DNA from 2 places in the Streptomyces sp. NPDC048504 genome. Region 2 is predicted to be linked to the other one. Evidence: riboswitches for the same ligand, from Rfam matches in the RefSeq annotation. Region 2 holds a riboswitch; the other holds the start of a gene.
What was found. Region 2 has a riboswitch for S-adenosylmethionine ahead of ACGFY9_RS09695 (aminotransferase class V-fold PLP-dependent enzyme). Riboswitches for the same ligand answer to the same signal wherever they lie in the genome.
Positions count from the first base shown of each region.

Region 1: another riboswitch for S-adenosylmethionine. It lies ahead of thrC (threonine synthase); the one in region 2 lies ahead of ACGFY9_RS09695 (aminotransferase class V-fold PLP-dependent enzyme).

Region 1 is NZ_JBICXA010000002.1:484,213-494,756, forward strand. Features, by position in the region: gene groL (chaperonin GroEL) at 1-157, opposite strand, end outside; gene ACGFY9_RS06490 (cold-shock protein) at 517-723, opposite strand; gene ACGFY9_RS06495 (MoaD/ThiS family protein) at 1,155-1,430, opposite strand; gene thrC (threonine synthase) at 1,524-2,819, opposite strand; SAM riboswitch class I at 2,835-2,981, opposite strand; gene ACGFY9_RS06505 (glucosyl-3-phosphoglycerate synthase) at 3,172-4,116, shown strand; gene ACGFY9_RS06510 (trehalose-6-phosphate synthase) at 4,222-5,637, shown strand; gene otsB (trehalose-phosphatase) at 5,714-6,577, opposite strand; gene ACGFY9_RS06520 (DUF3263 domain-containing protein) at 6,621-6,872, opposite strand; gene ACGFY9_RS06525 (extracellular solute-binding protein) at 6,925-8,169, opposite strand; gene ACGFY9_RS06530 (ROK family protein) at 8,301-9,242, shown strand; gene nagA (N-acetylglucosamine-6-phosphate deacetylase) at 9,242-10,453, shown strand.
Region 2 is NZ_JBICXA010000003.1:425,499-436,042, reverse strand. Features, by position in the region: gene ctaD (cytochrome c oxidase subunit I) at 1-662, shown strand, start outside; gene ACGFY9_RS09735 (cytochrome c oxidase subunit 4) at 659-1,057, shown strand; gene ACGFY9_RS09730 (Ig-like domain-containing protein) at 1,188-2,453, shown strand; gene ACGFY9_RS09725 (hypothetical protein) at 2,555-2,956, opposite strand; gene ACGFY9_RS09720 (heme-copper oxidase subunit III) at 3,114-3,734, shown strand; gene ACGFY9_RS09715 (c-type cytochrome) at 3,815-4,624, shown strand; gene ACGFY9_RS09710 (ubiquinol-cytochrome c reductase iron-sulfur subunit) at 4,621-5,676, shown strand; gene ACGFY9_RS09705 (cytochrome bc complex cytochrome b subunit) at 5,673-7,310, shown strand; gene trpD (anthranilate phosphoribosyltransferase) at 7,445-8,509, shown strand; SAM riboswitch class IV at 8,586-8,702, shown strand; gene ACGFY9_RS09695 (aminotransferase class V-fold PLP-dependent enzyme) at 8,868-10,229, shown strand; gene ACGFY9_RS09690 (hypothetical protein) at 10,240-10,544, shown strand, end outside.

The DNA.
Region 1 (10,544 bases), on a different contig from region 2:
CACCATCGTTGGTGATCGTGGGGGCGCCCCACTTCTTCTCGAGGACGACGTTGCGGCCCTTGGGGCCAAGGGTGACCTTGACGGCGTCGGCGAGCTGGTTCATCCCGCGCTCGAGACCGCGCCGTGCCTCCTCGTCGAACGCGATGATCTTGGCCATGTGAAGTGGTCCTCCCGGACTGGGGTGGATTGCTCCGGACCGCGCTGGCGCCCGCGACGGACGGCCTGCCTGCCCCGTGGTTCCTTGCACCACCTGGCCTGCGGGCCTCACCGACCCGGTCCTTCGTTATCACTCTCACCTTCAGAGTGCTAACGCCAATGATTAGCACTCGGCATGGTCGAGTGCAAGCGGCTCCCAGGTTCTGGGCCTTCATCCTCGCGGGCGCGCGCGAGGGAAACACCGGGCACGCCGACGGGCCGGGCATGCCGAAGGGCCCGTACCCCAGGAGGTGACCCCCCAGGAGTACGAGCCCTTCGGTGAGGAACGAAGAACGTCGCTGCTGTTCGTCGGCGCGTGCTTCAGCTGGTCGCGAGCCGGACCATGTCCGCCTGCGGCCCCTTCTGACCCTGCGAGATCTCGAAATCGACCCGCTGACCCTCTTCCAGGGTGCGGTAGCCGTCCATCTGAATCGCGCTGTAGTGGACGAAAACATCCGCACCACCGTCGACCGCGATGAAGCCGTACCCCTTCTCCGCGTTGAACCATTTGACGGTGCCCTGAGCCATGCCTAACTCCCCTATTACTGGCCCTTGCACGGACCCGCACTTCGCGGATCCGGGTCAGACCTCACCCCCCACAGGATTGGGGGCGTGCGCCGGAACGCGTCGACCGCGGCCGAATGTATCCGTCCAACTGCCGTCTGCAACAGGTCAATCCGACGAGAATTCCGGGCAGGACCGGTCGGGAATATACGGAGAATTCGTCCGACTTCAGGGCAAGTCGGGCCCGATAAAGGGAACATAACGCGCAAAAGGTCTGCACACTTTGGCTACTTCTCATCGCACGCGGAGCGGGTACTCATATGCGTCCGGCATGCGGAGTGGAGCGGGTTCCCCAACTGTACCCCGCTCAACCCTACAGAATTGCCCCCTCCGCTTCTCTCACGGAGGGGGCAATTCGATGAACTCTTGGTAATCGGCGTTACCGAGGGTAATTATCAGCCGCCGGCGACGGCCGGAATGATCGACACCCCGGCCCCGTCCGGAGTGGCCGTCTCCAGCCCCTGCTCGAACCGCACGTCGTCGTCGTTCACGTACACGTTGACGAACCGCCGCAGCTTCCCCTGATCGTCCAGGACGCGGGCAGAGATCCCGGCGTGGTTCTTCTCCAGGTCACTGATGACCTCGGCGAGGGTGGCACCTTCGGCGGTGACTTCGGCCTGCCCGCCGGTGTACGTGCGCAGGATGGTGGGGATACGGACGGAAACGCTCATGCTCAAGACCTCCGGTCAGGTACGGCTTTTGTCTTTTAGGGGCGCGGGGAACTGCGCGACCAGCCCCCACGGGCCCGCAGACGAAGAACGACGCTAGGACGCAAGCCCAGCTTCCCTGAACGACTCAAGACTCGGCCGGATCGTCGCGGTGAGCCCAGTACCGGCAACCGCATCCAGCGTCTTGAGACCGTCACCCGTGTTGAGGACCACCGTCGTCAGGGTCGGATCCAGCAACCCGTTCTCGATCAGCTTCTTCGCCACACCCACGGTCACCCCACCGGCGGTCTCCGCAAAGATCCCCTCGGTCCGCGCAAGCAACTTGATCGCGTCGACAACCTGCTCGTCATTGACGTCCTCCACCGCCCCCCCGGTCCGCCGAGCGATGTCCAGCACGTAAGGACCATCCGCCGGGTTCCCAATAGCCAGCGACTTGGCGATCGTGTTCGGCTTCTGCGGCCGTACGACGTCATGCCCCGCCTTGTAGGCGACGGAAACCGGCGAACACCCTTCCGCCTGCGCCCCGAAGATCTTGTACGGCTTGTCCTCGACCAGCCCGAGCTTGATCAGCTCCTGGAGCCCCTTGTCGATCTTCGTGAGCTGCGACCCGGAGGCGATGGGAACCACGAGCTGGTCCGGAAGCTTCCACCCCAGCTGCTCGCAGATCTCGTAGGCGAGGGTCTTGGAGCCCTCCGCGTAGTACGGCCGGAGGTTGACGTTGACGAACCCCCAGCCCTCGCCCGCCGGGTCACCGATCAGCTCGGAGCAGAAGCGGTTCACGTCGTCGTAGTTGCCCTCGATGCCGACGAGTTCGCCGCCGTAGATCGCGGCCATGACGACCTTGCCCTGCTCCAGGTCGTGCGGGATGAACACGCAGGAGCGGAAGCCGGCCCGGGCGGCGGCGGCACCGACGGCGCCGGCGAGGTTGCCGGTGGAGGAGCAGGAGAGGGTGGTGAAGTTGAAGGCGCGGGCCGCTTCGATGGCCTGCGCCACGACCCGGTCCTTGAAGGAGTGCGTCGGGTTGCCGGAGTCGTCCTTGACGAACAACTTGCCCGCGTCGACGCCCAGTTCGCGGGCGAGGTTGTCGGCCTGGACGAGCTTGGTCCAGCCGGGGTTGATGTTCGGCTTGTCGGCCACGTCGGCGGGGACGGGCAGCAGGGGCGCGTACCGCCAGATGTTCGCGGGGCCCGCTTCGATGCGCTTGCGGAGCTCTTCGGTGTCGTAGGCCGAGAAGTCGTAGGCGATCTCCAGCGGGCCGAAACACTCCTCGCAGGCGAAGACCGGACCGAGCGGGACGCGGTGGCCGCACTCGCGGCAGGACAGCGCGGCGGCGGGGCCGAGATCGACGGCGTCTACGGAGTTCGTGGTGCTTGCAACAGTCTGCGCAGCCATGGAGGCGAGGCCCTTTCCTCATCTTCCTCACGACGCATTTCGCCATGAGACGGATTTGGCACCTTCCCGAGCCGGGAGCCTCGCCACATCTACGTGACAAGACCGGCTGGAGGGTTGCCGGGGCTTCAACGGGCCGTATCCCTCTGCCCCTCTGGATGAGCGGTGTTCAGTTGTGTATGCGGTTGTGTCACTTGCGTGAGCGTTGACGGCCCCCGACATGCGATGGTCATCAGCGTTGTTCAAGACTGTAACCGAAGGCCAGGACAGTTGAGTGAGCCGTCCGAACCGCGAGACGGATCACACACTCTGTGTGATCACCTCTCGCCGAGAGAACGCAGAGGAGCCGCGCAACGTGCTGAAGGAAGTCGAGCACTGGCTGAGCACCCGCTCCTGGTCCATGACCGACCGGCCGCTCCACAAGATTCTGGCCGCGAAGCACCGCACGGGCCAGTCGGTGTCCGTCGTGCTGCCCGCGCTGAACGAGGAAGCGACGGTCGGCGAGATCGTCGCGATCATCCGTCACGACCTCATGCAGCAGGTCCCGCTCGTCGACGAGATCGTCGTCGTCGACTCCGGGTCCACCGACCGCACCTCCGAGGTGGCCGCCGCGGCGGGCGCCCGGGTCGTGCACCGTGACGACATCCTGCCCCGCATACCCGCCGTGCCCGGCAAGGGCGAGGTGCTGTGGCGCTCGCTGCTGGTGACGAGCGGCGACATCGTCGCGTTCGTCGACGCGGACCTGAAGGAGTTCTCCTCGGACTTCGTCACCGGGATCGTGGGCCCGCTGCTCACCGACCCCGGGGTCGATCTCGTCAAGGCGATGTACGACCGCCCGCTCGGCGGCGCAGCCGGCCAGGGCGGACGCGTCACCGAGCTGATGGCCCGCCCGCTGCTGAACATGCACTGGCCGCAGCTGGCCGGTTTCGTGCAGCCGCTCGGCGGCGAGTACGCGGCCCGCCGCTCGCTGCTGGAGCAGCTGCCGTTCCCGGTCGGGTACGGCGTCGAGCTGGGCATGCTGGTGGACGCGCTGCACCTGGTGGGCCTCGACGCCCTCGCCCAGGTCGATGTCGGGGTGCGCAAGCACCGTCACCAGGACGGGCAGGCGCTGGGCCGGATGGCCGCGCAGATCTACCGCACGGCTCAGCTGCGGCTGGCCCGCGGTCACCTCATCCGGCCGTCCCTGACCCAGTTCGAACGGGGTCCGGACGGCTTCGAGCCGCGCACGTACTCCGTGGACACGGAGGAACGCCCGCCGATGGCCGACATCACCGAGTACCAGTCACGCAAGGTCGCATAACCGCACGGTTACAGACGCTCACGGACGGTCGTATACGGACTCTTACGGTCCGCCGACGGCCGTCCGTACGTTTGAGCGTTTCCGGCCCGGGCTAGGTTGTGCCGTATGGCTTCTACGTCGTCCCCCTCCCCCGCGTCCGGTGCCGCTCAGGTGCTCGTCGCGTCCAATCGCGGCCCGGTCTCGTACGAGGTGGGCGACGACGGTTCGCTGCGCGCCAAGCGCGGTGGCGGCGGGCTGGTGTCCGGGCTGTCGGCGATCGGCCCGGACGCGGGTGCGCTGTGGGTGTGCTCGGCGCTGTCCGACGGCGACCGCGAGGCCGTACGGCGCGGGGTCGGCGAGGACGGCGTGCGGATGCTGGACATCCCGGCGGACGTGCACGCCGACGCGTACAACGGCATCGCCAACTCCGTGCTGTGGTTCGTCCACCACATGCTGTACCAGACCCCGCTGGAGCCGGTCTTCGACGCGGAGTTCCGGCGCCAGTGGGCGTCGTACGAGGCGTACAACCGGGCGTTCGCCCAGGCGCTGGCGGAGGAGGCGGCGGAGGGTGCCGTCGCGATCGTGCAGGACTACCACCTGTGCCTGGTGCCGGGGATGCTGCGGGAGTTGCGGCCGGACCTGCGCATCGGCCACTTCTCGCACACGCCGTGGGCGCCGGTGGACTACTTCCGCATGCTGCCGGACGACATCCGCGAACAACTGCTCACAGGCATGCTCGGCGCGGACCGCCTCGGCTTCCTCACGCACCGCTGGGCGGACGCGTTCACGGCCTGCGGTACGGAGTTCACCGGCGGCCTGGGTGACACCCGGATCGGCGTGCACGGCCTCGGCGCCGACGCCGAGTTCCTGCGCGCCCGCTCGCACGAGCCGGACGTGGAGGATCGCATCGTCGCGCTGCGCGAGGAGATCGGCGCGAACCGCAGGACCATCGTCCGCGTCGACCGCACCGAACTCTCCAAGAACATCGTGCGCGGACTGCTGGCGTACCGCCAACTCCTCGACGACCACCCGGAGTTGCTGGAGAAGGTCGTCCACGTGGCCTTCGCCTACCCCTCCCGGCAGGACCTCGCCGTCTACCGCGACTACACGGCCGAGGTGCAGAGGGTGGCGGACGAGATCAACTCCCGGTACGGGACACCCGGTTGGACCCCGGTCGTGCTGCACGTCAAGGACGACTTCGCGCGCTCGCTGGCCGCGTACCGCCTCGCCGACGTGGCGCTCGTCAACCCGATCCGCGACGGCATGAACCTCGTCGCCAAGGAGGTCCCGGTCGTCTCCGACGAGGGCTGCGCGCTGGTCCTGTCCCGGGAGGCGGGCGCGTACGAGGAGTTGGGCGAGGACGCGATCCCGGTCAACCCGTACGACGTGATCGGCACGGCCGCAGCCCTGCACGAGGCGCTGACCATGCCGGCCGCCGAACGGGCCGAGCGGACAAAGAGACTGACGGCGGCGGCTACGGCCCTGCCCCCGGCCCAGTGGTTCCTGGAACAGCTGAACGCGCTGCGGGACCAGGTGAGTTGAGGGGGTCGCTGGAAGCTGGGGTCATTTCTAACCACTGCGATCTCCATCGCCGGTTAGAAATAACCCCAGCCGCGAGTCACCCCAGGTGGGCCGCGAGCGCCGACAGCAGTTCTACGACTCCTGCCGCGCCGTCCACCACCAGGTCCGCCCGTTCCCGCAACTCCGTGACCTCGTCGCTGCCGCTGCACACCAGCAGCCCCGGGATGCCGTCCGAGCGGAGTTTCTCCACCGCCGCGAACGCGGGGAGGTCGCCCAGGTCGTCGCCGGCGTAGAGGACCGACTCGGCGCCGGTCTCGCGGAGGTACTCGGTGAGCGCTACGCCCTTGTCCATGCCGGGTGGCCTCAACTCCAGGACCATACGGCCCGGTTCGACGATCAGGCCGTGGCGGGTGGCGAGGTCGGTGAGGGGGGCGCGGAGGGCTTCGAAGGCTGCCTGGGGGTCGGCGGCCCGGCGGGTGTGGACCGCGACGGCTCGGCCCTTCTCCTCGATCCAGGTGCCCTGCCAGGCGCCGATCCCGTCCAGGAAACCCGGGAGTTCGGCGCGGACCGCCGCGACGCCGGGGTGCGGGGCGGGGGCGCTGACCGTACTGCTCACCGCGTCCCAGCGTTCCGTGCCGTAGTGGCCCAGCACGACCAGGTGCTCCAGGCCCGGGACGCCCGCGAAGCCGCCGTTGCGGACCGCCACGCCGGCCGGGCGGCCGGTGATCACGGCGACGGACGCGACCTTCGGGGCGAGTGCGGCGAGCGCCGGCACCGCGCCCGGGTGGGCCCGGGCCTGCTCGGGGTCCGGGACGATCGGGGCGAGTGTGCCGTCGAAGTCGAGGCCGATCACCGCGGAGGCCGGTTTGGCGAGGATGGCCTCCAGCGCGTCGCGGCCGACGCGGGTGACGGGGGTCGGCAGTGCGTGCAGGGGATCGGTGGAGTCCTGAGGGCTGCCCATGTCGACGACCCTATCCGGGCGGGGCCGGGACCCACACCTGCTGCTACCTCTCCGTACGCCTCGTTTCACGGACCCGTCTCAGCCTGTTCACCGTCACCGGGTCGTGGGCCAGGGCCCGCTCGTCGTCCAGCAGGGCGTTGAGCAGCTGGTAGTAGCGCACGGGGGCCAGGCCCAGCTCCTCGCGTATCGCGCGCTCCTTCACGCCGGGGCCCGGGAAGCCGCGGCGTTCCAGCGCGAGGATGTCCTGTTCCCTCCGGTCGAGGGCGGGAAGCCGCGAGGGCCGGTCCTTGTCCATGCCTGCACCGTAGACCCCGCCACTGACAACGGCCCCGGACGCCGCTCGGCTCCTACTTTCCGCTCTCCGCCAGCGACGCCGCCGCCTGCAACTGCCCCAGCACCGCCCCCGGGCTGCCGTTCGCGGCCACCGCCTGCCCTATCCGCTTCTTGATGTCGGCGCTGACCGTGGCCCAGGAGGTGTTGCCGACCGGGTAGAGCGTGGACAGCGGGAGTTCCTCAAGGAAGGGCCGCAGGTCCTTGTCCTGCTGGGACTCCCGCATCGCCTCGGACGCGGAGTTGGTCACGGGCAGGAGGTCGTACTCGCGGGAGAAGGCGAGGACGTTCTTCTCGCTGTAGACGAAGTCGAGGAAGTCGCCGATCTGCTCGCGGTGGCCGTTCTGCTTGAACGCGGCCATCCAGTCGGCGACGCCCATCGTGGTCTTGGCCTTGCCGGTACGGCCGGGCATCGCGACCGTGCCGAACTTGACGCCCTTCTTGGCGGCCTGCTGCATGAGGGTCGGGTGCCCGTTCAGCATGCCGACGTCACCGTTGGCGAAGGCGGCGAACGCGTCCGCGCGGTTGAGCTTGGCGGGCGCGACGGGACCGGTCAGGCCCTTGGCGACAAGGTTGTCGCGCAGCCAGGTGAAGGTGGAGATGTTCGCCGTGGAGTCGAGGGTGTACGTGCCGATGTCGTCGGTGTAGCCACCGCCCCCGCCGAGCAGCCACTGCATCGTCTCGGCCTGCGCCTCCTCGGACCCGAGCGGCAGCGCGAACGGGTACTTCACGCCCTTCTCCTTCAACGCCTCCGCGTCGGCGGCCAGCTCGCTCCAGTCCTTCGGCGGGGTCAGCCCGGCCTCGGTGAAGAGGGTCTTGTTGTAGAAGAGGACGCGCGTGGACGCGGCGAACGGCATGCCGTACTGGATGTGGTTCACCTGCCCCGCGTCCAGCAGCGGCTCCAGGAAATCGGCCTCTACGGGGATGGAGAGCAGGTCGGCCGTGGAGTACAGCTTGCCCGCGTCGGCGTAGTCCGCGTACGCGCCGATCTGCGCCATGTCGGGCGCCTCGCCGGCCGCGACCATCTCCTTGACCTTGCGGTCGACGTCGTTCCAGGAGTAGACGCTGACCTCGACCTTCACGTTCGCATGCTTCGCCTCGTACGCCTTGACGAGCTTGTCCCAGTATTTCTGCGAACTGTTGGACGCGGAGTCGCCGTAGTCCGCGGCGACGAGTCTCAGGGTGACATCACCCGAGTCCCCGCCGAGGCCACAGCCACCGAGGACCGCCGTCATGCCCAGTGCGGACACCACCGCGATCATTCCTGTCCTACGCCGCTGCACCGCTGAATCCCCAACCTTTGCTGTCGTGACGTTCGCTCCGCGAACCCATAAGGTCTACACCACGTGAGTGGACTAGACCTCTCGCGGGTGTACGGGCCACACTGTCCCGCGTGAGACATGTCATCGCCCTCGACGTGGGCGGCACCGGGATGAAGGCCGCCCTGGTAGGGGCGGAGGGCGAGCTGCTGCACCGGGCCCGCCGGGCGACCGGCCGCGAGCGCGGCCCGGACGCGGTCGTCGAGCACATCCTCGGCTTCGCCGCCGAGCTGCGCGCGTACGGCGAGGAGCAGTACGGCGAGCCCGCGTCCGCCGCCGGCGTCGCCGTCCCCGGCATCGTCGACGCCGAGCGCGGCATCGCCGCCTACTCGGCCAACCTCGGCTGGCGCGACGTACCCCTGCGCGACCTGCTGGCCGGAGAGCTGGGTGTCCCGGTCGCCCTCGGCCACGACGTCCGCACCGGCGGCCTCGCCGAGGGCCGCATCGGCGCGGGCAAGGGCGCCGACCGCTTCCTGTTCGTCCCGCTCGGCACCGGTATAGCGGGCGCGATCGGCATCGACGGCCGCGTGGAGGCGGGCGCGCACGGCTTCGCGGGCGAGATCGGCCACATCGTCGTACGGCCGGGCGGCACCCCCTGCCCCTGCGGCCAGAGCGGCTGCCTGGAGCGGTACGCGTCCGCCGCGGCGGTCACCGAGGCCTGGGCGGCCGCCTCCGGCACCCCCGGGGCGGACGCGGCGGACTGCGCGAAGGCGGTCGCCTCCGGAGACCCCCGCGCCGAAAAGGTCTGGCAGGAAGCCGTCGACGCCCTCGCCGACGGCCTCGTCACCGCCCTCACCCTCCTGGACCCCCGCACGATCATCATCGGTGGCGGCCTGGCAGAAGCGGGGGAAACGTTGTTCACACCACTGCGGAAGGCGGTCCGGACCCGGATCACCTTCCAGAAGCTGCCGACGATCGTCCCCGCGGCCCTGGGGGACACAGCCGGATGTCTAGGTGCAGGCCTCCTGGCCTGGGATCTCCTCAACCACACCGACCGCACGGAGGTAGCACGCTGATGGCAACCCCCCCAGGGGCGCGAGGAACTGCGCGACCAGCCACACACAGCCCGCAGCCCGCAACCGGTACAAGGCCCCTCATCCTGTCCGGCGCCACAGTGGTCCTGCCCACCGGAACGGTCAAAGACGGCCGAGTAATCATCGACGGCACCCGAATCGCCGGTTCAGCCCCTGTCGGCGCCGAGGTGATCGACCTCACCGGCCACTGGCTGGTACCGGGATTCGTAGACATCCACAACCACGGCGGCGGCGGAGCCTCGTTCACCTCCGGCACCCCCGAGGACGTCCTCAACGGCATCCACACCCACCGCCTCCACGGCACCACAACCGTCGTCGCCTCGACCGTCACCGGCGACATGGACTTCCTCGCCCAGCGCGCCGGCCTCCTCTCCGAACTGGCCGAGCAGGGCGACCTCGCCGGAATCCACTTCGAGGGCCCGTTCATCTCCCCGTGCCGCAAGGGCGCCCACTCCGAGGAGCTGCTCCGCGACCCCGACCCCGCGGACGTCCGCAAGCTGGTCGACGCGGCCCGCGGCACGGCGAAGATGGTCACCCTCGCGACCGAACTCCCCGGCGGCCTCGACTCCGTACGCCTGCTCGCCGAACACGGCGTGATCGCGGCGATCGGGCACACGGACGCGACGTACGAGCAGACGGTGGAGGCGATCGACGCGGGCGCGACGGTCGCCACGCACCTGTTCAACGCGATGCCGCCGCTCGGTCACCGCGACCCCGGTCCGATCGCGGCACTGCTCGAAGACGAGCGGATCACGGTCGAGTTGATCAACGACGGTACGCATCTGCACCCGGCGGCACTGGAGTTGGCGTTCCACCATGCCGGTGCGGAGCGGGTCGCGTTCATCACGGACGCAATGGACGCGGCGGGCTTCGGTGACGGGCGTTACATGCTCGGCCCGCTGGAGGTCGAGGTCAGTGAGGGTGTGGCGCGGCTGGTGGAGGGCGGTTCGATCGCGGGCTCGACCCTCACCCTGGACCGGGCCTTCAAGCGCGCGGTGACGGTCGACCGGCTGCCGGTCGAGGACGTGGTCGCCGCGATCTCGGCCAACCCGGCCCGGCTGCTGGGTAGTTACGACGAGATCGGCTCGCTGGAGCCCGGCAAGTACGCGGACCTCGTGCTGCTGGACTCCGCGTTCGACCTCAAGGGCGTGATGCGGCGCGGTGAATGGGTGGTCGATCCCCAACTGGGGTGAAATGTACCGCTGTTGAGGCGGCGGTCGTCCCGGGAGACTGGGAGGACCGCCGCCTCTTTGGCATGATCGGGGCCGAACTGGACGGCGGATA
Region 2 (10,544 bases):
TCGAGACCCCGATGCTCTGGGCCACCGGCTTCCTCATCACCTTCACCTTCGGTGGTCTGACCGGCGTCATCCTGGCCTCGCCGCCGATGGACTTCCACGTCTCGGACTCGTACTTCGTCGTCGCCCACTTCCACTACGTGGTCTTCGGCACGGTCGTGTTCGCGATGTTCTCCGGCTTCCACTTCTGGTGGCCGAAGATGACCGGCAAGATGCTCGACGAGCGCCTCGGCAAGATCACCTTCTGGACGCTGTTCATCGGCTTCCACGGCACCTTCCTGGTCCAGCACTGGCTGGGTGCCGAGGGCATGCCCCGTCGTTACGCGGACTACCTCGCGGCCGACGGCTTCACCGCCCTGAACACGATCTCGACGATCAGCTCCTTCCTGCTCGGCCTGTCGATCCTGCCGTTCCTCTACAACGTGTGGAAGACGGCCAAGTACGGCAAGAAGGTCGAGGTCGACGACCCGTGGGGCTACGGCCGTTCGCTCGAATGGGCGACGTCCTGCCCGCCGCCGCGGCACAACTTCCTCACCCTGCCGCGGATCCGCAGCGAATCCCCGGCGTTCGACCTGCACCACCCGGAGATCGCCGCTCTCGACCAGCTCGAGAACGCGCACCACGGTGACAAGGCCCTCACTGGCGGCAAGGAGGCGGGCAAGTGAAGGTCCAGGGCAGGATGTTCATGTGGCTGGCCGTCTTCGTGCTCGCCACGGCGGTCGTCTACGGCCTGTGGTCGAAGGAGCCCGCCGGTACCACGGCGCTCTTCCTCGCCTTCGGCCTGTGCATCATGGTCGGCTTCTACCTGGGCTTCACGGCCCGGCGGATCGACACGCTCGCGCAGGACAACAAGGAGGCCGACGTCGCGGACGAGGCCGGCGAGGTGGGCTTCTTCAGCCCGCACAGCTGGCAGCCCCTCGCCCTCGGCGTCGGTGGCGCACTGGCCTTCCTGTCGATCGCGATCGGCTGGTGGCTGCTGTACTTCTCCGCCCCGATCATCATGATCGGCCTGTACGGCTGGGTCTTCGAGTACTACCGCGGTGAAGACCGCACCCAGTAGCACGCGCAGAGCACTCGCGAGCCCGGACACTCCGTCAGGAGGGTCCGGGCTCGTGCTTTTGCCGCAACGCCGGTCCCTCGTCCGGGTTACTCACCGCGCCGGGGCTGACGAAGCTTCATAGCGTGACCCCATGAACCACTCTCCGCGCACCCGCACCGTCGTCAGCTGCACCCTGCTGGTGGTCTCCCTCGGCGCGGGCGTCACCGCCTGCGGGTCCGGCGGCGGCAACCCGCTGTCGGCCAAGCCGTACGACGCGGCGGGGCAGATCTCCTTCAACGGCCCGTCCGGCAAGGGCAAGAAGGTCGACCCCGACAAGCCCCTGGCCGTCACCGCCTCCGGTGACGACGGGCGCATCACGGACGTCACCGCCGTGGACGCCGCGGGACGCTACGTCACGGGCGAACTCGCCGCCGACGGCACTCGCTGGCACAGCACCTCCCCGCTGGCCGCCAACGCCCACTACACGGTCCGGGTGAGCACGGAGGACGAGGACGGCGCCCCAGGCCGCAAGGTCCTCACCTTCGACACCAGCAAGCCGACCACGAAGAAGAGCCTGACGGTGAAGTTCGGGCCGGACGGGGGCCAGTACGGCGTCGGCCAGCCGGTCACCGCCGAACTGAACATGCCCGTCAAGGACAAGGCGCAGCGGGCCATCGTGGAACGCGCCCTGAGGGTGGACTCCGTGCCCGCCGTGGAGGGCGCCTGGCACTGGGTGGACGACAAGGAACTCCACTACCGCCCCAAGGACTACTGGCCCGCCCACGCCACCGTCCAGGTCCGCAGCGACCTCGACGGCGTGAAGATCAGCGACCGTCTGTGGGGCGGCAGTTCGAAGGGCCTCAAGCTCACCACGGGCGACAAGATCGTCGCCGTGACGGACGCCGCGTCCCACGAGATGACGGTCTACAGGAACGGCGAGGAGATCAACGAGATCCCCGTCACCACCGGCAAGCCCGGCTTCGAGACCCGGAACGGCGTCAAGGTCGTACTGGGCAAGGAGTACTTCGTACGGATGCGCGGAACCACCGTCGGCATCTCCGAGGGCTCCTCGGACTCGTACGACCTCCCCGTGTACTACGCGACCCGCGTCACCTGGAGCGGCGAGTACGTCCACGCCGCCCCCTGGTCGGTGGGCTCCCAGGGCTCCGAGAACGTCAGCCACGGCTGCACCGGCATGAGCACCAGCAACGCCGAGTGGTTCTTCGACACCGTCCACGAGGGCGACGTCGTCAAGGTCGTCAACTCGAACGGCGACGAGATGGAACCCTTCGGCAACGGCTACGGCGACTGGAACCTCGGCTGGAAGAACTGGCGAGGCGGCAGCGCACTGGTAGGCGGAACGCCCGATGGACCGAGGCCGGAAGACGCGGCACGTTTGCGCCCCGAGTCAGTGTGACGTCCCTGGGGGCGCGGGGCTGTGACATTTGCGGCTCCGCCGCGCGGGCGCGACCAGCCACAGCCGGCCCGCAGTCGCCACACATCTCGCGCCCCACCCCACTAGGCGCTCAAGGCCCGCTTCTCACGCAGCAGAGAGGCAAGAGAGGCCGCGAACTCAACGGGATCCACCGGAAGGGTCACCGCGGCCTCCGCACGGCTCCACGTGGCGAGCCACGCATCCTGAGGCCGTCCGATGAGCACAAGCACCGGCGGGCAGTTGAAGATCTCGTCCTTCACCTGGCGGCACAGCCCCATGCCCCCCATCGGCACGGACTCCCCGTCGAACACACAGACATCGATCCCGCCCCGGTCCAGTTCCTTCAGAACCGCCGCAGGCGTGGCGCACTCAAGGAACTCGACCAACGGCACGTCGGACGCCGGCCGCTTGCCGGAGGCCAACCGCACCTGCTCGCGGGTGTTGGAGTCATCGCTGTAGACCAGCACCGTGGCGGTCGCCTGCATTCTTCCTCCCAAGGTCCGTTGCGCGGATGCTACTCCCTTGAACACCCCGTCAACACCTGTTGGAACACCCCTGCGATGGGCCATACGGGCAGTACACACGCTGCGGACACTCCGAACGGCACCCCCCGGAGTGAGGGCGGGATAAGCGACCGACATAATGTCGGTCGTGGCGACAGCAACGACAGTAGAAACCGGGCACGCGCACCCGTCGGTCAACCGGCCGAACCTCACCAGCGTCGGAACCATCATCTGGCTGAGTTCCGAGCTGATGTTCTTCGCGGCCCTCTTCGCGATGTACTTCACCCTGCGATCGGTGACCGGTCCGGATCACTGGAAGGAGATGGCGAGCCATCTAAACCTTCCGTTCTCCGCGACCAACACCACGATCCTGGTGCTCTCCTCCCTCACCTGCCAGCTCGGCGTCTTCGCCGCCGAGCGCGGGGACGTGAAGAAGCTCCGGGGCTGGTTCATCATCACGTTCGTGATGGGTGCGATCTTCATCGGCGGTCAGATCTTCGAGTACACGGAGCTGGTGAAGAAGGACGGCCTGTCGCTGTCCTCCGACCCGTACGGCTCGGTGTTCTATCTGACCACCGGGTTCCACGGCATGCACGTGACGGGCGGCCTCATCGCCTTCCTGTTCGTCCTCGGACGTACCTACGCGGCGAAGAGGTTCACTCACGAACAGGCGACCGCGGCCATCGTCGTGTCCTACTACTGGCACTTCGTCGATGTCGTCTGGATCGGCCTCTTCGCCACGATCTACTTGATCAAGTAGTCGGGCCCGATCCCGCGCGCAGCCAAGAAGCGCACATTCCAGAAGCATCGACGCAGAAGATCCTGACACCGGGGTAATCCGTGAAAAAGCTCTCCACACGACGACGCCATCCGCTGGCGGCGGTCGTCGTACTACTCCTCGCGCTGGCGGTATCCGGGGGGGTGTTCAGCTTCCTCGCCCCCGCGGGCAAGGCGCAGGCCGACGAGTCCGCTCAGTCCCTCGCCATCGACGAGGGCAAGAAGCTGTTCGCCGTCGGCTGTGCAAGCTGCCACGGCACCGGCGGTCAGGGCAGTTCCGACGGTCCGAGCCTGGTGGGTGTCGGCGCCGCGGCGGTCGACTTCCAGGTCGGCACCGGCCGTATGCCGGCGCAGCAGCCGGGTGCTCAGATCCCGGCCAAGAAGGTCATCTACTCCCAGGCCGAGATCGACCAGCTCGCGGCGTACATCGCCTCGCTGGGCGCCGGCCCGGCCATCCCGACGAAGAACGAGTACGGGCCGGAGGGTTCGGACATCGCCAAGGGCGGCGAGCTGTTCCGCACCAACTGCGCCCAGTGCCACAACTTCACCGGCAAGGGCGGCGCGCTGACGCACGGCAAGTTCGCGCCGAGCCTCGAAGGCGTTGCCCCGAAGCACATCTACGAGGCCATGCAGACCGGCCCGCAGAACATGCCTTCCTTCCCCGACACCACGCTGTCGTCGAAGAACAAGAAGGACATCATCGCGTACCTCGACGCGGTCAACGGCGACAACACCGAGAGCCCCGGCGGGCTTGAGCTGGGTGGTCTCGGTCCGGTCAGTGAGGGTCTCTTCGCCTGGATCTTCGGTCTGGGCGCGCTGATCGCGGTAGCCGTCTGGGTCGCCGCTCGGACCGCAAAGGCCAAGAAGTCATGAGTAGCCAAGACATTCCAGAAGAGAACCTGCCCGCTGAGCAGGACGCGCACGGCGCGGTGTCGGTCGCGGACGAGCAGGACCCGTTCGCCGACCCGGGACTGCCGCCGCACGAGCACCGTGTCCAGGACATCGACGAGCGGGCCGCCAAGCGGTCCGAGCGCGTCGTCGCCTTCCTGTTCACGCTGTCGATGCTCCTCACGGTCGGCTTCATCGCCTCGTACGTGGCGATCCCGCACGACAAGGCGATCTTCGTCTTCCCGATCGGTCACATCAACGCGCTCAACTTCGCGCTGGGTCTGACCCTCGGCGGAGCGCTCTTCACCATCGGCGCGGGCGCGGTCCACTGGGCCCGCACCCTGATGTCCGACGTGGAGATCGCCGACGAGCGGCACGCGATCGAGGCGCCCCCCGAGGTCAAGGCCAAGGTCATGGCCGACTTCAAGGACGGTGCCAAGGAGTCGGCGCTCGGCCGTCGCAAGCTGATCCGCAACACGATGTTCGGCGCGCTGGCCCTGTTCCCGCTCTCCGGCGTCATGCTGCTGCGCGACCTCGGCCCGCTGCCGGGGACGAAGCTCCGCCACACCCTGTGGTCCAAGGGCAAGCTGCTCGTCAACATGAACACGAACCTGCCGCTGCGTCCCTCGGACGTGGCCGTCGGCTCGCTCACCTTCGCCAAGCCCGAGGGCCTGGAGGAGACCGACGAGGAGTTCCAGACCGAGATCGCCAAGTCCGCGCTGATGATCGTCCGGCTCCAGCCGGACAACATCAAGGACAAGCGCGAGCTGGAGTGGGCGCACGAGGGCATCGTGGCCTTCTCGAAGATCTGCACCCACGTGGGCTGCCCGATCTCCCTGTACGAGCAGCAGACGCACCACGTGCTGTGCCCGTGCCACCAGTCCACCTTCGACCTCTCCGACGGTGCCCGAGTGATCTTCGGCCCGGCCGGTCACGCCCTGCCGCAGCTGCGCATCGGCGTGAGCGACGAGGGCTACCTCCAGGCGCTCGGCGACTTCGAGGAGCCCGTCGGTCCTGCATTCTGGGAGCGCGGATGAGCACTACGACCAACTCCGACTCGCGTTCGCGCGAGAAGGCACCGGCCGGCGAGAAGATCGCCGACTGGGCCGACGGACGGCTCGGGATCTACTCCCTCGCCAAGTCCAACATGCGCAAGATCTTCCCCGACCACTGGTCGTTCATGCTGGGTGAGGTCTGCCTCTACAGCTTCATCATCATCATCCTCACGGGTGTGTATCTGACGCTGTTCTTCCACCCGTCGATGAACGAGGTGACGTACCACGGCAGCTATGTCCCGCTCCAGGGGCAGCTGATGTCGGAGGCGTTCAACTCGACGATGCACATCTCCTTCGATGTGCGCGGTGGTCTGCTGATCCGTCAGATCCACCACTGGGCGGCGCTGATCTTCCTCGCCGCCATGTTCGTGCACATGATGCGCGTGTTCTTCACGGGCGCGTTCCGCAAGCCGCGTGAGGTCAACTGGCTGTTCGGCTTCCTGCTGTTCGTCCTGGGCATGTTCACCGGCTTCACCGGTTACTCGCTCCCGGACGACCTGCTCTCCGGCACCGGTGTCCGCTTCATGGAGGGCGCGGTCCTGTCCGTGCCGATCGTCGGCACGTACCTGTCGTTCTTCCTCTTCGGCGGCGAGTTCCCGGGCGGCGACTTCGTCGCGCGGTTCTACTCGATCCACATCCTGCTGCTGCCGGGCATCATGCTCGGCCTGGTGGTCGGCCACCTGATCCTGGTCTTCTACCACAAGCACACGCAGTTCGCGGGTCCCGGAAAGACGAACAACAACGTCGTCGGCATGCCGCTGCTGCCGGTCTACATGGCCAAGGCCGGCGGCTTCTTCTTCCTGGTCTTCGGTGTCATCGCGGCCGTCGCGGCGATCGCGTCGATCAACCCGATCTGGGCCATGGGTCCGTACCGTCCGGACATGGTGTCCACGGGCGCCCAGCCCGACTGGTACATGGGCTTCTCCGAGGGCCTGATCCGTGTCATGCCGGGCTGGGAGATCAACGTCTGGGGTCACACGCTCGTCCTGGGCGTGTTCATCCCGCTGGTCATCTTCCCGCTGGTCCTGGTCGCGATCGCGGTCTACCCGTTCATCGAGTCCTGGGTCACCGGCGACAAGCGCGAGCACCACATCCTGGACCGCCCGCGCAACGTCCCGACCCGTACGGCCTTCGGTGCCGCGTGGATCTCGTGGTACTTCGTTCTGCTCATCGGTGGCGGCAACGACATCTGGGCCACGCACTTCCACCTGTCGATCAACTCGATCACCTGGTTCGTGCGCGTCGGCTTCTTCGTGGTGCCGGTGCTGGTCTTCATCGCCACCAAGCGGGTCTGCCTCGGTCTCCAGCGCCGCGACCGGGACAAGGTGCTGCACGGCCGCGAGTCGGGCATCATCAAGCGCCTGCCGCACGGTGAGTTCGTCGAGATCCACGAGCCGCTCAGCCAGGACGCGCTGCACACGCTCACCGCGCACGAGCAGTACGAGCCGGCCGCGATCGGTGCGACGGTCGACGAGAACGGCGTCGAGCGCAAGGTGAAGGGCTCCCAGAAGCTGCGCGCCAAGCTGAGCGAGGCGTACTACGGCGAGGAGTCCCAGATCCCCAAGCCCACCGTCGAGGAGTACAAGGAGATCACGAGCGGCCACGGCCACCACTGATCGCTGAGGCGTCGCCACGCCACAGTCGAAGGGCCCCGTCCGAACACCGGACGGGGCCCTTCGCCGTGCCCCGCGCTGGATAGGGTGGGGGACGTCTTGTGAAGCAGGTTTCTACGACACTCAGGAGCGGCCGTATGAGCGCTGTGACCCCCGCTGGAGGCGACACCGCGGCGGCCCGTTCCTGGCCCGACGTACTGAGCGCGCTGCTGGCCGGACAGGACCTGAGCACCGCCGACACCGCGTGGGCGATGGACCGCATCATGAGCGGCGAGGCGGCGGACGCCCAGATCGCCGGCTTCCTGGTGGCGCTGCGGGCCAAGGGCGAGACCGTCGAGGAGATCAACGGCCTCGTCGAGACGATGTACGCCCACGCGAAGCCGCTGGACATCCCGGGGCCGGCCGTCGACATCGTCGGCACCGGCGGCGACCGGGCCAAGACGGTCAACATCTCGACGATGTCCGCCATCGTGATCGCGGGAGCCGGCGCGAAGGTCGTCAAGCACGGCAACCGGGCCTCGTCCTCGGCGAGCGGTTCCTCCGATGTGCTGGAGCGGCTCGGCATCAACCTGGAGCTGTCGCCCGAGCGGGTCGCGCAGGTGGTGGAGGAGGCCGGGATCACGTTCTGCTTCGCGGCCAAGTTCCACCCCACGATGCGGTTCGCGGGCGCGGTCCGGCGGGACCTGGGGGTGCCGACCGCGTTCAACCTGCTCGGCCCGCTCACCAACCCGGCGAAGGTCACCTCGTCGGCGGTCGGCTGCTTCGACACCCGCATGGCCGGGCTCATCGCGGGCGTGCTGGCCGAACGCGGCTCCTCCGCGCTGGTGTTCCGCGGCGACGACGGCCTCGACGAGCTGACGACCACGGCCACCTCCCGGGTGTGGATCGTCCGCGACGGCAAGGTCACCGAGGAGGCCTTCGACCCGCGGGACGTCGGCCTCGACTTGGTCCCCGTGGAAGCCCTGCGCGGCGCCGACCCCGAGTACAACGCCGGCGTCGCCCGCCGTCTCCTGGACGGCGAGACGGGCCCGGTACGGGACGCCGTACTCCTGAACTCGGCTGCTGCCCTGGTGGCTCTGGAGGCCGGGGACGGGCCGCTGGTGGACCGGATCAGGGCCGGGATGGAGAAGGCCCGGGAGTCGATCGACTCGGGGGCGGCCAAGCGCACGCTGGAGCGCTGGGCGGCGGCCAGCAACGCATAGCGGTACGGCGGTCGTCGTCCCGCGATCCGGACACGGGTTGCGGGACGACGATCACCTCGCGTAAATTTTCCGACCAGGTCATGAGTGACAGTCATGAGGCCCCGGCCGACTGTCCGGCAACCCTCCGTCCGTGGCGGGGTGCCCCGGGTGAAGACCAGGCCGTAGGCAGCGAGGTCTGCGGCAAGCGCGGGCCCCTCGAAAGACACCAGGGGTCCTGGTCATCGAGGGAGCTCTCTGTGAGCCAGCGAATGCGATAGGGCGCGAAGCCCCCACTCCGCACATCCCCTTTCACCCTTTCCTGCGCCGGAGCCATGTCCGCTCGCGCAGTGAATTCGCCTGCCTCTCACGGGAGTTCGCCATGTCTGTCGCCACCGTTGCCGCCGCTACGACCATTTGCGCCCCGCTGCCCGTTCTCGGCCGGGATGTCACCGTCCCGCTCGTCACGGGCGGCGAAGTCACCTACGCGGCGCTCGACTACGCGGCCAGCGCCCCCGCCCTCCAGCGCGTCTGGGACGACGTGGCGGCCTACGCCCCGTACTACGGCAGCGTGCACCGAGGCGCCGGCTACCTCTCGCAGCTCTCCACCGACCTGTTCGAGAACGCCCGCAGGACGGTCGAGGAGTTCCTGGACTGCCGCCCCGACGACCAGCTGATCTTCACCCGCTCGACGACGGACTCCCTGAACCTCCTCGCCGCCGCCCTCCCCGCCGACTGCCAGGTCTTCGTCTTCGAGACCGAGCACCACGCGTCCCTGCTCCCCTGGAAGGACGCCCGGGTCACCTACCTCGACGCCCCGCGCACCCCGGGCCAGGCCGTCGAGACCCTGGAGCGGGCCCTTGCCGACCGTGACCCCCAGGGCCCGGCCCTGGTCTGCGTCACCGGCGCCTCGAACGTCACCGGCGAGCTGTGGCCGGTACGGGAGCTGGCGGCCACAGCGCACGCCCACGGCGCCCGTATCGTCCTGGACGCCGCCCAACTCGCCCCGCACCACCCGGTGTCCGTCCAGGACCTCGACGTCGACTGGATCGCCTTCTCCGGCCACAAGCTCTACGCCCCCTTCGGCTCGGGCGTCCTGGCCGGCCGCGCCGACTGGCTCCAGGCGGCCGACCCCTACCTCGCGGGCGGCGGCGCCAGCCGCAAGGTCACCCGGCGCGAGGACGGGGGAGTGGACGTGGAGTGGCACGACAGCGCGGCCCGCCACGAGGCCGGCTCCCCGAACGTCATCGGCGCCTACTCCATCGCGTCGGCCTGCAAGGCCCTGACCGAGGCGGGTTTCGACACCCTGGTCGCCCGCGAGCAGCGCCTGATCGAGAAGGTCCGGGCGGGCCTGGCCGAGGTCCCGGAGGTCAAGGTGCTGTCGTTGTTCGGCGACGACGCCCCGCGCGTAGGCGTCATCTCCTTCGTGGTCGACGGCTGGAACAGCTCCCACTTCGCCGCCGCCCTCTCCGCCGAGTACGGCATCGGCGTCCGCGACGGCCTCTTCTGCGCCCACCCCCTGGTCCGCACCCTGCTGGGCAGCGACCCCCAGACCCAGGGCGAGTGCGGCGCCCCCGAGGCGGCCCCGGGCGAGAAGTCCCTCAACGCGATCCGCGTGAGCTTCGGCGCGGGCACTCCGGACGAGCACGTCGAGCGTTTCGTGACGGCCGTACGGGAGCTCGTGACCGACGGCGCGAAGTGGAACTACCGTACGCAGGACGGCCGTTGCGTGCCTGCCGTGTGACCATCCAGGGGTGGGCACTCCGACGGGACTGGGCGAGCCGCTGATCGAGGCGGTCGTACGACGGCTGCCGCGGCTGCTTGGCGGCAGACCGGTCCAGCTGTACGAGGAGGGGCTCGTACGCGGTGCGCGGGTCCGGCGCTGGGCGGACGTGACGCACTGGCGCTCCACCGTCGACGTGATCGTCACCAGCGACGAGCAGGGAGACAGGGCCTGGTACACCCTGGCCCACCGGCATCTGCTGCGGTTCGGCGACGGGACGGAACAGGGGTTCCTGCTCGACGAGCGGCGGACCGAGCTGGGGCCGATGGTCGCCGA